DNA from 2 places in the Variovorax sp. Root434 genome. Region 2 is predicted to be linked to the other one. Evidence: predicted binding sites of a transcription regulator. Region 2 holds the regulator's gene; the other holds the start of a gene.

Region 1 (7,633 bases), 230 kb from region 2:
GGCGATGAAGCCGACGACCGGCTTCTTCATGTGTTCCTTGCACCAGCGAGCCGCATCGGCTTCGTCGGGGCCGCCGATTTCGCCGATCATGATGACGGCGTCGGTGTCCGGATCGTCGTTGAAGGCCTTCATCACGTCGATGTGCTTCAGACCGTTGATCGGGTCGCCGCCGATGCCGACTGCCGACGATTGGCCCAGGCCGATTTCCGTCAGTTGAGCCACGGCTTCGTACGTCAGCGTGCCCGAGCGCGAGACCACGCCGATGCGGCCCTTGCGGTGGATGTGGCCGGGCATGATGCCGATCTTGATTTCGTCGGGCGTGATGAGGCCGGGGCAGTTCGGGCCCAGCAGCAGCGTCTTCTTGCCGCCAGCCGCTTCCTTGGCCTTCATCTTGTTGCGCACTTCGAGCATGTCACGGACGGGGATGCCTTCGGTGATGCAGATCGCCAGGTCCAGGTCGGCTTCGACAGCTTCCCAGATGGCGGCCGCTGCGCCTGCCGGCGGCACGTAGATCACCGACACGGTGGCGCCGGTCTGCGAAGCGGCTTCCTTCACCGAACCGAAGATCGGGATGTTGAAGATCGACTCGCCGGCCTTCTTCGGGTTCACGCCCGCCACGAAGGCGTTCTTGCCGTTCGCGTATTCCTGGCACTTCTCGGTGTGGAACTGGCCGGTCTTGCCGGTGATGCCTTGCGTGATGACTTTGGTGTCTTTGTTGATGTAGATCGACATGACTTGTTCCTTAGGCCTTCTTGACTGCTGCCACGACCTTCTGGGCCGCTTCCGCCATGGTGTCGGCGCTGATGATCGGCAGGCCCGAATCGGCCAGCAGCTTCTTGCCTTCGACTTCGTTGGTGCCCTTCATGCGCACGACCAGCGGCACTTGCAGGTTCACGGCCTTGCAGGCTGCGATCACGCCGGTGGCGATGGTGTCGCACTTCATGATGCCGCCGAAGATGTTCACGAGGATGGCTTCCACGTTCTTGTTCTTCAGCATGATCTTGAAGGCTTCGGTGACCTTCTCGGGGGTGGCGCCGCCGCCCACGTCCAGGAAGTTGGCCGGCTCGCCGCCGAACAGCTTGATGGTGTCCATGGTGGCCATGGCCAGGCCGGCACCGTTCACCAGGCAGCCGATGTTGCCGTCGAGGCTGATGTAGGCGAGGTCGAACTTGGAGGCTTCGACTTCGGCCGCGTCTTCTTCGTCGAGGTCGCGCAGGGCCACGATTTCAGGGTGGCGGAACAGCGCGTTGCTGTCGAAGTTGAACTTGGCGTCCAGCGCCATGACCTTGCCCTTGCTGTCACGGTTGAGCGGGTTGATCTCGACCAGCGAAGCGTCCGTCTCCATGTAGCAGGTGTAGAGCTTCTTGAGGATGTCGACCGTCTGGGCGGTCGAATCGGCGGGCATGCCGATGCCGTCGGCGATCTGCTTGGCCTGTTCGTCGGTCAGGCCCTTTTCGGGGTCTGCGAACACGGTGATGATCTTCTCGGGCGAGGAGTGGGCCACTTCCTCGATGTCCATGCCGCCTTCGCTCGAAGCGATGAACGCCACCTTCTGGGTGGCGCGGTCGGTCACGGCCGAGACGTAGTATTCCTTGTTGATGTCGGCGCCGTCTTCGATGTAGAGGCGGCGGACCTTCTGGCCTTCGGGGCCGGTCTGGTGCGTCTTGAGCTGCATGCCGAGGATTTCGCCGGCGAGCTTCTTGACGTCTTCGATGGACTTGGCGACCTTGACGCCGCCGCCCTTGCCGCGGCCACCCGCGTGGATCTGGGCCTTGACGACCCAGACCGGGCCTCCAAGTTTCTGGGCGGCTTCCACCGCCTCCTGGACCGTATAGGCCGGGATGCCGCGCGGCACCGGCACGCCGAACTTGGCAAGGATTTCCTTGCCTTGGTACTCGTGAATCTTCATGAGGGATGTCTCTCGGAAGGAGGAGGTTGAGAACAGGAGATCTGGGGTCTGAGGCTTCGTTGGCTCTGTTGCTCGCGGGCGACGGCAGCCTGACGGCTGGGGGCGGCGAACAACCGCGGACTGTATCATGGTGCGCCGCACCAATACCGTACGCGGGTTTGCGGTCAATACGTACTTTCTTCTAGCCACCCGAGCACACTCCATCATGGCCAAGGTTTTCATCGACGGCGAAGCCGGTACCACCGGCCTGCAGATTCGCGAACGGCTCCAGGCGATGCCGCAGATCGAACTCGTGAGCATCGCACCCGAGCTGCGAAAAGACGCCAACGCCAAGCGCGACCTGATGGCCGGCGTCGACCTGGTGGTGCTGTGCCTGCACGACGACGCGGCGCGCGAGTCGGTCGCGCTGATCGACCAGCTGCCCGGCAGGAAGCCCAAGATCATCGACGCCTCCACGGCGCACCGCATCGCCCCGGGCTGGGTGTTCGGCTTTCCCGAACTGGTGGAAGGCCACTGGCAGGCAGTGGCCAAGGCCGAGCGCGTCGGCAACCCCGGCTGCTACGCCACCGGCGCCATCGCCATGGTGCGTCCGCTGGTCGACGCAGGCCTGCTGCCCGCCGATTTCCCGATCTCGCTGCCCTCGGTGAGCGGCTACTCGGGCGGCGGCCGGACCATGATCGAGGCCTACGAAAAGGGCGAAGCCCCGCTGTTCGAGACCTACGCGCTGGGCCTGAAGCACAAGCACATCCCCGAAATCATGACCTACACCGGCCTCACCCGCCGGCCGGTCTTCATCCCGTCGGTGGGCAACTTCAAACAGGGCATGCTGGTGCAACTGCCGCTGCACCTCGACCTGCTCCCGGGCAAGCCGAAGGCCGGCGACCTGCAGGACGCGCTGGCCGCGCACTACGCGCGCAGCAACACGCCCGAAAAATTCGTGAAGGTACTGCCGCCCACCGAGGACGGCAAGCTCGAGGCGTTGGCGCTCAATGACACCAACGAGCTCGAGATCCGCGTGTTCCCGAACGAAGACCACCGCCATGCCGTGGTGATCGCCCGCCTCGACAACCTCGGCAAGGGCGCCAGCGGCGCCGCGGTGCAGAACCTGAAGCTGATGCTGGCGCTCTGAGCGCCGCGCCTCCTCGTCAGTTCACCAGCCAGAGCCCGACGCCCAGCAGCGCCGCGTGCGCGCCCAGCGCGATGTACAGCGGCTTGCGCGAGGGCGTCGCCATGTCCTGCAGCGTCTCGTGGATGCGGCGCGTGAGCAAGGCACGCAGGGCCGGGTCCTGCTCAGCGCCCTCGCCCACCGGCGGCTCGCCATGCTCGGCGCGGCTTTGCTGCCACTCGGCGAGCATCTCGCTCAGCGGCAGCCGGTCGAGCACGAAGCTCACCACCGAACGCACCGCCCTGCCCTCACCCAGCACCGGCGCGAGCTGCTTGCTCAAGGCATCGACCGACAGCCATTCGGCTGCGCGCTGCAGGGTGCCGTGGGCACGCGGCATCGCCTCGATGCGCCCGGCAATCGCGCCACCGAGCCGCTGCGACACCGCCTCGCCACGCGCCGCGACCAGATGCTGCATCGCTCGTGCGCGGCCCTGCTGCACGCCGAGCATCGCGTAAACGGCCACGAACAGCAGCAGCAAAACGGCCACCAGCAGCGGCGGCGAGGTGACGAGCGCGAGGATGGCGCCAGCCCCACCGGCACGCGCCGCCGTGTTGCCCGGCCCGTGCAGTTGGCCCAGGTAGAAGAAGAAAACGCCGCCGCCCAGGACCAGGCCGAGGAGACTGCCCTTGATCACGGAGCCGGCGAAGGAAAGGCCGGCCTTGGCGCCGGTGCGAACGAGAGACGGCTGGCCGATGGGCTCAGGTGACATGGAAAAGCTCCTCCGAAAGTTGACGGCCGGTCCTTCTTGTGGGTTGCAGTGCGAGCTGCCGGCGCGCGGCGGATCATGCCATTGGCGCTCCACACCATAATCGCGCACCCATCTACACGAGGAGGATTCCATGGCCGTCAAATTCCAGAAGCCGACCGCGGCATTCGTTGCCGCTTCCTGGGCCGCACTGCTCATCGGCGCCATCGTCTACCTGATCGGGCTGTGGAACGCCTCCATGCAGCTCAACGAGAAGGGCTACTACTTCACCATCCTGATGTACGGCCTGTTCTCCGCCGTGTCGCTGCAGAAGACCGTGCGCGACCGCCTCGAAGGCACGACCGTGACCGGCATCTACTACGGCCTGTGCTGGATCTCGCTGCTGCTGTCGGTCGCCCTGCTCGCCGTCGGCCTGTTCAATGCCACGCTGGCTGCCAGCGAGAAAGGCTTCTATGCCATGGCATTCCTGCTGAGCCTGTTCGGTGCGGTCGCGGTGCAGAAGAATGTGCGTGACATCGCCGCGCACAAGAGCGAGACGCCCTCGCTCGACGAAGTGCCCGAAGCGAACTGATTCAGCCTGCCTCGGGAAGGTTGCGCAGCGTCATTCGCCGGTTTCATCGAAATCGCTCCTGAGCACCTTCGACACGACGGCACCTGAAAAGCCCCGCGCCATCAGGAACCGCATCTGCTTTGCCCGCTCCTTCGCATCGGCGGGCGGGGCGTCGAAGCGGCGGCGCCACAGGGCGGTGGCGCGCTCGACCTCCGTGTCTTGCAACCCGGCCACCGCTTCGGCAATGGCCTCGGGCGCGATGCCCTTGGCCTGCAGTTCCTGCTTGACCCGCAGCGCACCCGAGCGGGCGGCGCGCTGGTTCAGCACCGAGGCCACCACGCGCGGCTCGCTGATGAAGTCCTTAGCGGCCAGTTCGTCGAGCGCCTTCGCCAGCGTGCCGGGCTCTTCTTCGTGCCTGGCCAGCTTGCGCTCCAGTTCCGCGCGCGAATGTTCGCGCTGGCTCAGCAGGCGCAGTGCGCGGCCTTTGAGGGACGGGGCGTTGAATGCCATGCGGGGGTCGCTCGCGCGGCCCCCGGGGAGCCGCGCCTGTACTTACTCGCCCTTGTCGGCCTTGTCCGCCTTCGCGGCCTTCTGCGGCTTCTCGGGCGTGGCGCCGGCATCGGCGGCCAGCAGCGGGATGCCCAGCGATTCGCGCACCTTGTTCTCGATCTCGCGCGACAGCTCGGGGTTCTCGCGCAGGAACTCGCGGGCATTGTCTCGGCCCTGGCCGATCTTCTCGCCGTTGTAGGCGTACCAGGCGCCCGACTTGTCGACGATCTTGGCCGTGACGCCCATGTCGATGATCTCGCCCTCGCGGCTGATGCCCTCGCCGAACAGGATGTCGAACTCGGCCGTCTTGAACGGCGGCGACACCTTGTTCTTCACCACCTTCACCTTGGTTTCGTTGCCAATGGCCTCGTCGCCCTTCTTGATGGTGCCGATGCGACGGATGTCCAGGCGCACCGAGGCGTAGAACTTCAGCGCATTGCCGCCGGTGGTGGTTTCGGGCGAGCCGAACATCACGCCGATCTTCATGCGGATCTGGTTGATGAAGATGACCATGCAGTTGGTCTTCTTGATGGTGGCGGTGAGCTTGCGCAGCGCCTGGCTCATCAGGCGGGCCTGCAGGCCGGGCAGCGAGTCGCCCATTTCGCCTTCGATTTCGGCCTTGGGCGTGAGCGCGGCGACGGAGTCGACCACGATCAGGTCGACAGCGCCCGAGCGCACCAGTGAGTCGACGATTTCGAGCGCCTGTTCGCCGGTGTCGGGTTGACTGATGAGCAGGTCGGACAGGTTCACGCCCAGCTTCTGGGCGTACTGCACGTCGAGCGCGTGCTCGGCGTCGACGAAGGCGCAGGTGCCGGCCTGCTTTTGCATGGCAGCGATGACCTGCAGCGTGAGCGTGGTCTTGCCCGACGATTCAGGGCCGTAGATCTCGATGACGCGGCCGCGCGGCAGGCCGCCGACGCCCAGGGCGATGTCCAGGCCCAGCGAGCCGGTGGAGACCACCTGGATGTCTTCGAGCGCCTCGCCTTCGCCGAGCCGCATGATCGTGCCCTTGCCGAACTGCTTTTCGATCTGGGCCAGTGCGGCCTGGAGGGCCTTGGCCTTTTCACTGTTGGCGACCGAGATGCTTGCGCCCTTGACGACTGCGTCCATGTGGAAACTCCTTGAATATCAACGGTTTGTGTTGGGTTTCAATCCATCTGCTTTTAATTACAGGCTGGATGCTTGAACAGTAGTGTAGGGGCTCATGGATTCGAGTAAACCCATTTTTTGGTCAGTTTGCTTTACCATTTGGCGCCATGTCCGAAGCCGCGTTCCCGACCGATCCCGACGCCTGGCGCCAGACCCACCTGGGCCGCCTGCTGGGCCACGCGATGCGCCGCTTCGACGAGCGCGTGCTGGAGCTGATGGCGCATGACGTCGGCGTGCCGCTGGCCCTGTCGAACCTCGCGGCGCGCGCGCAGGTGAGCGCGGCGCACATCCACATCACGCGCCACCTGGCACGCGAAGGCTCGCGCCTGACCGAACTGGCAGAGCGCGCCGGCATGACCAAGCAGGCCATGGGCGCGCTGGTCGACCAGTGCGAAGCCTGGGGGCTGGTGACGCGCGGTCCCGACCCGCTCGACGCGCGGGCGCGGCGCGTGCTGTTCACGGCCGACGGCCTGGCCTGGCTCGACGCCTTCCGCAGTGCGGTGACGCAGGCCGAAGGCGAGTTCCGCGGCAGCGTGGGAAACGACATTGCCACCGTGGTAACCATCGGACTCGAAGCCTATACGGCGGGCTAGACTCCAAGGCGGAGACCAACGCGCGCCCAGGGGCGCCGATACAGCCGGAGGTGGCGCATATGCGGATTCTGATTGCCGAAGACGACCAGGTGCTGGCCGATGCCCTGCTGCGCAGCCTGCGCACCTCGGGCGCGGCGGTCGACCACGTGGCGAACGGCTCGCAGGCCGACACCGCCCTCATGACGCACGACGAATTCGACCTGTTGATCCTCGATCTCGGGCTGCCCAACCTGCACGGCATCGAGATCCTCAAGCGCCTGCGCGCGCGCGGCTCGCAGCTGCCGGTGCTGGTGCTCACGGCGGCCGACAGCGTGGAGGAACGCGTCAAAGGCCTGGACCACGGCGCCGACGACTACATGGCCAAGCCCTTCAGCCTGCAGGAGCTCGAGGCGCGCGTACGCGCGCTCACCCGGCGCGGCATGGGCACCACCAGCAACACGATCCGCCACGGCCCGCTGGTCTACGACCAGGCCGGCCGCGTGGCGACCATCGACGGCAAGATGATCGAACTGTCGGCGCGCGAACTCGGCCTGCTCGAAGTGCTGCTGCAGCGCGCCGGCCGGCTGGTGAGCAAGGACCAGCTGGTCGACCGCCTGTGCGAATGGGGCGAGGAGGTGAGCCTCAACGCCATCGAGGTCTACATCCACCGCCTGCGCAAGAAGATCGAGAAGGGTCCGGTGCGCATTGCGACGGTACGCGGGCTGGGCTACTGCCTCGAGAAGATCCAGCCCTGATGCCCCTTGCCAAGCGCGAAGCCTCGGGGCGAGCCCAGTGAAGCTTTTCCAGCGCGCGCAGCGCTCCCTGTTCGGCGAGATCCTCGACTGGATGCTCACGCCGCTGCTGCTGCTGGTGCCCGTGAGCATCGGCGTCACGTGGCTGGTGGCGCAGGGCATTGCCAACGCACCCTTCGACCGCGCGCTCGAACACAACGTGAAGGCCCTGGCCGAGCTGGTGACGGTGAAGGACGGGCACACGCAGTTCGTGCTGTCGCAGTCGGCGCGCGAGATCCTGC
Region 2 (7,633 bases):
TACATCGTGCAAGGCTGCCGCGCCCAACGACGTGACGATGCCGACCGCCCTCGGCATGGCCGGCAACGCCCGCTTGCGCGCCGGATCGAACAGGCCTTCGGCTTCCAGGCGTGCCTTGCGCTGCATGAACTGCTCGAACAGGGCGCCCTGCCCGGCCCGCCGCAAGCTCTCGACCACCAGTTGCAGATCGCCGCGAGGCTCATACACCGCAAGGCGCCCACGCACTTCGACCTGATCGCCATCGCGCGGCGAAAAGTCGAGCAAACCGGCAGCGCGGCGGAACATCGCGCAGCGCAGCTGGCCGGACTCGTCCTTGAGCGAGAAGTAACAATGTCCACTTGAGGCCCGCGAGAAGCCGGAAATTTCGCCCCGCACCGCGACCGGATTGAAGCGCGCGTCGAGCGCGTCGGCCACCGCTCGGCACAACGCGCCGACGGCCCAGACGCGCGGCCCGGGCGCGGAGTTCGATTCACGCAAGTTCACAGAATGCACGCTCGGCCGGATGCCACTCGTCCACAACAGGCCGCATGCGGCCCCGCGTCTGCCCCTGGAGCGAGGCAAACGCACGGTTTCTCGTGCAAGCCGTTGATTTCATTAAAAAAAGTGCTGCTCAAAATTCAGTCGATCTAGCAGAAAGGCCGCCCCATGCGGGCCCGGACGAGTTGCGTAGCAGGTTAATCACAAAGTTATCCACAGAATCTGTGCGTCCTTTCCGACACAAAAACAACGTGCGTGCCAATGGTGGGCTCAGTGGATAATCGCCGCGCATTTGCAGTCTACGGGCCGGAGGATTTTTTCTTGTTTTCCATCATAGTTGCCGCGGGTTGGCCAATCTGGCCCTTGCTCGCTTGTTCGGTCATTGCGCTCGCGCTGGTTATAGAACGTTTCACGAGTCTGAAGACCGTGAGGGTACTTCCGCCGAAGCTGCTCGACGAAACCATCACCGTGTCGCACGGAGCCATTCCCGGTCCCGACATCGTGACCAAACTTGAACGCAACTCGATGCTCGGCCAGGTGCTGGCCGCCGGCCTGCGTGCGCTGAACGCCAACCCGCGCTGTACCGAAGACGATCTGCGTGCCGCCATGGAAGCCTCGGGCCGCACGGTGGCGCACAAGCTGGAGCGCTACCTGCCGGCGCTGGCCACCATCGCCTCGGCGGCCCCGCTGCTGGGGCTGCTGGGCACGGTGATCGGCATGATCGAGATCTTCGGCTCGCAGTCGCCGGGCAGCGGCGCTGTCGGCTCGGGCAACCCGGCTCAGTTGGCGCACGGCATCTCGATCGCGCTCTACAACACGGCCTTCGGCCTGATCGTGGCCATTCCGACGCTGATCTTCTGGCGTTACTTCCGCAGCCGCGTCGACGAATACCTGCTGAACCTCGAACTGTCCGGCGAACGCTTCGCCCGCCACCTGAACGCACTGCGCAAATGACCCGCGGCCGCATGCAGTTCCGCCATGGTGCGCGCGACGAGCCGGAGATCAACCTGATCCCGTTCATCGACGTGCTGCTGGTGATCCTCATCTTCCTCATGCTGTCGACCACCTACAGCAAGTTCACCGAAATGCAGCTGAGGCTGCCGACGGCGGACGTCGACGCGCAGCGTGACTATCCGAAGGAAGTGATCGTGGCGGTGTCGGCCGACGGCCGCTACTCGATCAACAAGAGCCCGGTGGCCGACCGCAGCGTGGAAACCGTGACGGCAGCCCTCGCCGCCGCGGCCACCGGCGGCAAGGACAGCGTGGTGATCATCAGCGCCGACGCGACCAGCCCGCACCAGGCCGTGGTGACGGTGATGGAGGCCGCCCGCCGCGCCGGCATGATGCAGATCACCTTCGCAGCCCAGTCGACGGCACAAGCCGGGCACTGAGTGCCTTCCGACGGCCGCAGCAGCAGCAAGGCGGGTTCGCCGTCCGCCTCGCGGCTGCAGCGCGCCTGGCTGCGCCGAGGCCCGCTGGCTTGCCTGCTGTGGCCACTGTCGTTGCTTTATGCCGCGCTCTTCGCGGTGCGGGGCTGGCTCTATCGGCTGGGATGGCTGCGGACCGAGCGGGTGTCAGTGCCAGTGATCGTGGTCGGCAACGTGATCGCGGGTGGAGCGGGGAAAACACCGGTCGTGATGGCCGTCGTCCAGCATCTGCAGGCGCGAGGACTGACGGTCGGCGTGGTGTCGCGCGGCTACGGCCGGCGCACCGACGATTGCCGCGAGGTGCTAGGCGACAGCGATCCGCAGGATGTCGGCGACGAACCTGCGCTGATTCACCATGCCACGAAGGCGCCGGTGTTCGTGGCGCGCAAGCGCATCGATGCGGCGCGCGCCCTGCTCGCCAGCCACCCGACCACGCAGGTCGTCGTGAGCGACGACGGCCTGCAGCATCTGGCACTGGGTCGCGATATCGAGATCTGCGTGTTCGACGACCGCGGCATCGGCAACGGTTGGCGACTGCCTGCAGGCCCGTTACGCGAAGCCTGGCCGCGGCCATGCGATCTGGTGCTGCACAGCGGCGCACGGCCCGCGTTCGCCGGTGGCTACACCGCCGCCCGCGCCCTCGCACCCGATGCCTTGACCGGCGGCGGACAACGCGTGCCCCTGGCAACCCTTGCAGGCCGGCCCCTGGTGGCACTGGCAGCCATTGCGCGGCCGGAGGCCTTCTTCGAGATGCTGCGCGCGCGCGGCCTGACGCTCGCCGAAACCATCGCACTGCCCGACCACTTTGATTTCAGGAGTTGGCAGCGCCCTGCAGCCCCCGAACGCACCATCGTCTGCACGGAAAAAGATGCCGTCAAGGTGTGGCGCAAGGCGCCCGATGCGCTGGCGGTGCCATTGCACTTCGCGCCCTCGCCGGAATTCTTCACCGCACTCGACGCAAAGCTATCATCGCTCGATGGATACCAAGCTGCTTGAACTGCTCGTCTGCCCCGTCACCAAAGGTCCGCTGACCTGGAACCCCGAGAAGCAGGAGCTCTGCTCGCGCAGCGCGCGCCTCGCCTACCCGGTGCGCGACGGCATTCCGGTGTTGCTCGAGAACGAAGCACGCACGCTCTCCGACGAAGAGCTCGGGCTGTGAGCTTTACCGTTCTGGTGCCGGCGCGCCTGGCGTCGACACGGCTGCCCAACAAACCGCTGGCCGACATCGCTGGCTTGCCCATGGTGGTGCGCGTGGCGCAGCGCGCCGGCGAATCCAGCGCGGCGCGCGTGGTGGTCGCCGGCGACGATCCTTCGATCGTTGCGGCATGCAAGGCGCACGGCGTCGAAGCCATCCTCACGCGCCAGGACCACCCTAGCGGCACCGACCGGCTGGCCGAGGCCTGTGAGCAGCTTGGCCTGGACGGCGACGACATCGTTGTCAACGTACAGGGCGACGAGCCACTGATCGATCCTGCGCTGATCGACGCCGTGGCATCAACGCTGGCCACCCATGCGGAAGCAGCGATGAGCACCGCGGCCCACGAGATCGACTCGATCGGCGACTTCATGAACCCCAACGTGGTGAAGGCCGTGCTCGACACGCAGGGCAACGCCATGTACTTCAGCCGCGCACCGATCCCGTGGTGGCGCGACGGCTCCGCCAACGGCGCGGCACCCGCGGTGCTGCCCACGCCCGCCCCGCTGCGCCACATCGGCATCTACGGCTATCGCGCGGGTTTCGTGCGGAAGTTTCCGTCGCTGCCGCCGGCGCCTGTCGAGGCAACCGAAGCACTCGAACAGCTGCGCGCGCTATGGCACGGCCATCGCATCGCGGTGCATGTGAGCCATGTCGCCCCCGGACCGGGCATCGACACGCCCGAAGACCTGGTGCGCGTGCGTGCCGTCTTTGCCGCCGCGCCCCCCGCCTGAGACGCTCTGCAGCCTGCCCGGCAGCGGAAATTCTTCGCGGGCACGCGTGCTATCCTCGAAGCAACTCCGCCTAGCCCAGCCCTGGGGCCGACGCTTGGTGCGACACAAAATCCAAGAACCGTCCGAGGAAACCATGAGACTAATTTTGCTGGGCGCGCCCGGGGCGGGCAAAGGCACGCAAGCGGCCTTCATCTGCCAGAAATACAGCATTCCCCAAATCTCGACCGGCGACATGCTGCGCGCCGCCGTCAAGGCCGGCACGCCGCTCGGCCTGCAGGCCAAGGCCGTGATGGACGCCGGCGCACTGGTCAGCGATGACCTGATCATCAATCTCGTGAAGGAACGCATTGCGCAACCCGATTGCGCCAGCGGCTTCCTGTTCGACGGCTTCCCCCGCACCATTCCCCAGGCCGATGCCATGAAGGCGGCGGGCGTCAAGCTCGACTACGTGCTCGAGATCGACGTGCCTTTCAGCGACATCATCGAACGCATGAGCGGCCGCCGCTCTCACCCCGCCTCGGGCCGCACCTATCACGTCAAGTTCAATCCACCCAAGGTTGAAGGCAAGGACGACGTGACCGGCGAGGAACTGATCCAGCGCGAGGACGACAAGGAAGAAACCGTGCGCAAACGGCTCGAGGTGTATAGCCAGCAGACGCGTCCACTGGTCGACTACTACTCGGCCTGGGCCGAGGCCGACCCGGCCGCCGCCCCGAAATACCGCGCCATCAAGGGCGTGGGCACGGTGGACGAGATCACGCAACGTGCACTGGCTGCCCTGAACAGCTGATCCTCCCAACCGCCCCTGTACGGGGCGGTTTTGCTTTCACCCCAGCAGTTCCAGCATCAGCGCAATGCGCGCCTTCACGGGCGTCAGCGCGCCAGCATCGCGCAGCGCGTCCCCGGCCTTCGGCAGGATGCGCCCGTTGGCGCAACGCGTGGCGCGAACGATCGCAACGCCTGCGTCCTGTGCCTTGAGCGCGGCCGCTTCCAGGGCGTGGTGCAGGGTGCCGTTGCCAGTGGCGGCAAGCACCAGTCCTCGCACGGGATCGGCACCGCCGGACTGCAGCAGCGCATCGATCACAGCACCGCTGGCGCCGGCATGGCTCACGATGATCTCGACGCGGGGCCACTGAACCGCAGCCTCCAGAAAAATCTTCGACGCGCGTGATGCAGCGCCTTCCGGCCACGACCGGACAAGGCGAAGCTCCCCTTCCTCGACATAACCGACGGGCCCCGCGTCGCCTGAAGCAAAGGCGTCAGGCCGATAGGTGTGCACCTTCTGGATGTCAATGCCGCTGTGGATCGTGCCGGCGCACACCACCGATACGCCTCGCGCGCCCTGCGTCGCGGCAACGCTGATGGCGTCACGCACGTTCTGCGGTCCGTCGGGCGCCAGCGCGGTCGCCGGGCGCATCGCGCAGGTCAGTACCACGGGCTTGGAAGGCGCCAGCACCGAGTGCAGGAAGAACGCGGTCTCTTCGAGCGTGTCGGTGCCGTGCGTGATCACCACGCCCGCCACGTCGGCCTGCGCCAGCCAGTGCGCACAGCGCCGGGCCAGTTGCTGCCAGATGGCGAACGACATGTCCTTGCTGTCGAGCTGCGCGACCTGCTCCGCCTCCAGCAACACGCCTTCGGGCGCCTCGATGCCGCCCAACAGGTCGGCCACGCCGACCTGTCCCGCGGTGTAGCCGATGTTGTCGCCGCTGCTGGCGGCCCGGCCGGCAATGGTGCCGCCCGTGCCCAAAACCACGACACGGCGGCGCGATTCAGGCGAAGAGGAATTGACCATGGCTTGTCAACTTTTAAAAACTGGTTAAAAATACAGCTACTGGATATCTAGCCAGTGCCGCAAGGAACCACATATGCAGTTCGCCGTGAAGCTTACAGCCCGCCAGCAGCAGATCCTGGACCTGATCCAGAGCGCCATCGCACGCACCGGTGCGCCGCCCACGCGCGCCGAAATCGCCAACGAGCTCGGGTTCAAGTCGGCCAACGCCGCCGAAGAGCATTTGCAGGCACTGGCGCGAAAGGGCGTCATCGAGCTCGTGAGCGGCACCTCGCGCGGCATCCGCCTCAAGGGCGACGCCCTGCGTTCGCTCAATGAAACACGCCACCGCGAAGGCGGCCAGTTCTCGCTCTCGCTGCCCGGCATGGCCCAGCTGGCATTGCCGCTCATCGGCCGCGTCGCAGCCGGCTCGCCCATCCTCGCGCAGGAGCACGTCGACCAGACCTACTACGTCGAGAACACGCTGTTCCAGCGCCAGCCCGACTACCTGCTCAAGGTGCGCGGCATGTCGATGCGCGACGCCGGCATCATGGACGGCGACCTGCTCGCGGTGCAGGCCACCAAGGAAGCGCGCAACGGCCAGATCGTGGTTGCGCGCCTGGGCGACGAAGTGACCGTCAAGCGCCTGAAGCGCAACAAGCAGGTCATCGAACTGCACGCCGAGAACCCCGACTACCCGACCATCATCGTCCAGCCCGGCGAGCCTTTCGAAATCGAAGGCCTCGCGGTCGGGCTCATCCGCAACACCATGCTGATGTAGGCCCTGCGGCCTGCTTTCCGCAGCACCCCATCCGGCAGCAACAGGTGGCGGGCGTATGGCGAAGAGTCGCCATCACCCTGTCGCAGCCGATTCAAGAAATCCTGCCTGTGTTCAACCTCATACTTTTTTGGAGTTCACATGGGAATCGCCCTCCTCGCCATCGCTGATTTCTGGATGCCGCTGCAATCGCTGGCCAGCCGCCTGATGCCGGCACACCGTCCTCGCCGCAGGGATCGCCTCGACGCTGCCGAATCCTCGGCCGGACTTCGCTACGTGGCGGTGCGCCCTGCCTGCACCGCCCGCGCCGGCGGCGGCGCAACACCCGCAGCAGCCAGCGCCACGCCGGCGCGTCCGTTGCGCGTGGTTCGCGTGGTCGACGGCATGGGCCAGCAGCGCAGCAACCGCGTCGTGATCTCGGGCCGCATGGCCGATGTCTGCGCCGAACTCGACCGGCTGGCCGCACTCGAAACCGCCGAAACCACGGCCGCGGCCCCTCGTTCGACCCGCCTGCACTGAGCCCGAACACCCCTGCGAGCGGCTGCGGGGGTGGGTATCCAAACGTTCACTGGCACGACATTCCAATGCTGCGAGGCACAATGGCACGCCATGAACATTGTGATCCTCGACGATTACCAGGACGCCGTGCGCAAACTGCGCTGCGCCGCCAAGCTGGACGCGTACGCGGCCAAGGTCTATACCAATACGGTGAAGGGCATCGGGCAGCTTTCGGTTCGCCTCAAGGATGCCGACGTGATCGTGCTGATCCGCGAGCGCACCCAGATCTCGCGCCAGCTGATCGAAAAGCTGCCGAAGCTCAAGCTCATCTCGCAGACGGGGCGTGTCGCCGGGCACATCGACGTTACTGCCTGCACGGAACGTGGCGTCGCGGTTGCGGAGGGCTCGGGCTCGCCGCAAGCGCCTGCCGAGCTCACCTGGGCGCTCATCATGGCCGCCATGCGCCGGCTGCCGCAGTACATCAGCAACCTCAAGCACGGCGCGTGGCAGCAGTCGGGGCTCAAGTCGGCATCGATGCCGCCCAACTTCGGGATCGGCTCGGTGCTCAAGGGCAAGACGCTGTGCATCTGGGGTTATGGCCGCATCGGCCAACTGGTGGCGCGCTATGGGCAGGCTTTCGGGATGCAGGTCGTGATCTGGGGCCGTGAAGCCAGTTGCGCCAAGGCCCGCTCCGACGGCTTCCAGGTCGCACAGAACCGCCACGAGTTCTTTGCCGCGGCCGACGTGCTGTCGGTG

Evidence for each region. Region 2 encodes LexA, which represses DNA repair genes until DNA is damaged. Its sites were predicted from a motif close to ACTGTATNNNNATACAGT; they were not measured.
Region 1: a site for LexA is predicted at 6,036-6,053, ahead of recA (recombinase RecA). Genes of this name have one in related genera too.

The regions. Positions count from the first base shown of each region.
Region 1 is NZ_LMEK01000012.1:783,282-790,914, forward strand. It holds gene sucD (succinate--CoA ligase subunit alpha) at 1-732, opposite strand, end outside; gene sucC (ADP-forming succinate--CoA ligase subunit beta) at 743-1,909, opposite strand; gene argC (N-acetyl-gamma-glutamyl-phosphate reductase) at 2,115-3,038, shown strand; gene ASD05_RS14190 (hypothetical protein) at 3,055-3,783, opposite strand; gene yiaA (inner membrane protein YiaA) at 3,914-4,351, shown strand; gene recX (recombination regulator RecX) at 4,382-4,840, opposite strand; gene recA (recombinase RecA) at 4,883-5,989, opposite strand; gene ASD05_RS14210 (MarR family winged helix-turn-helix transcriptional regulator) at 6,136-6,621, shown strand; gene ASD05_RS14215 (response regulator transcription factor) at 6,681-7,355, shown strand; gene ASD05_RS14220 (sensor histidine kinase) at 7,393-7,633, shown strand, end outside.
Region 2 is NZ_LMEK01000012.1:550,398-558,030, reverse strand. It holds gene xseA (exodeoxyribonuclease VII large subunit) at 1-483, opposite strand, end outside; gene ASD05_RS13150 (MotA/TolQ/ExbB proton channel family protein) at 799-1,431, shown strand; gene ASD05_RS13145 (ExbD/TolR family protein) at 1,443-1,868, shown strand; gene lpxK (tetraacyldisaccharide 4'-kinase) at 1,869-2,900, shown strand; gene ASD05_RS13135 (Trm112 family protein) at 2,881-3,063, shown strand; gene kdsB (3-deoxy-manno-octulosonate cytidylyltransferase) at 3,060-3,833, shown strand; gene adk (adenylate kinase) at 3,967-4,623, shown strand; gene ASD05_RS13120 (asparaginase) at 4,660-5,625, opposite strand; gene lexA (transcriptional repressor LexA) at 5,699-6,382, shown strand; gene ASD05_RS13110 (hypothetical protein) at 6,521-6,898, shown strand; gene ASD05_RS13105 (D-2-hydroxyacid dehydrogenase family protein) at 6,989-7,633, shown strand, end outside.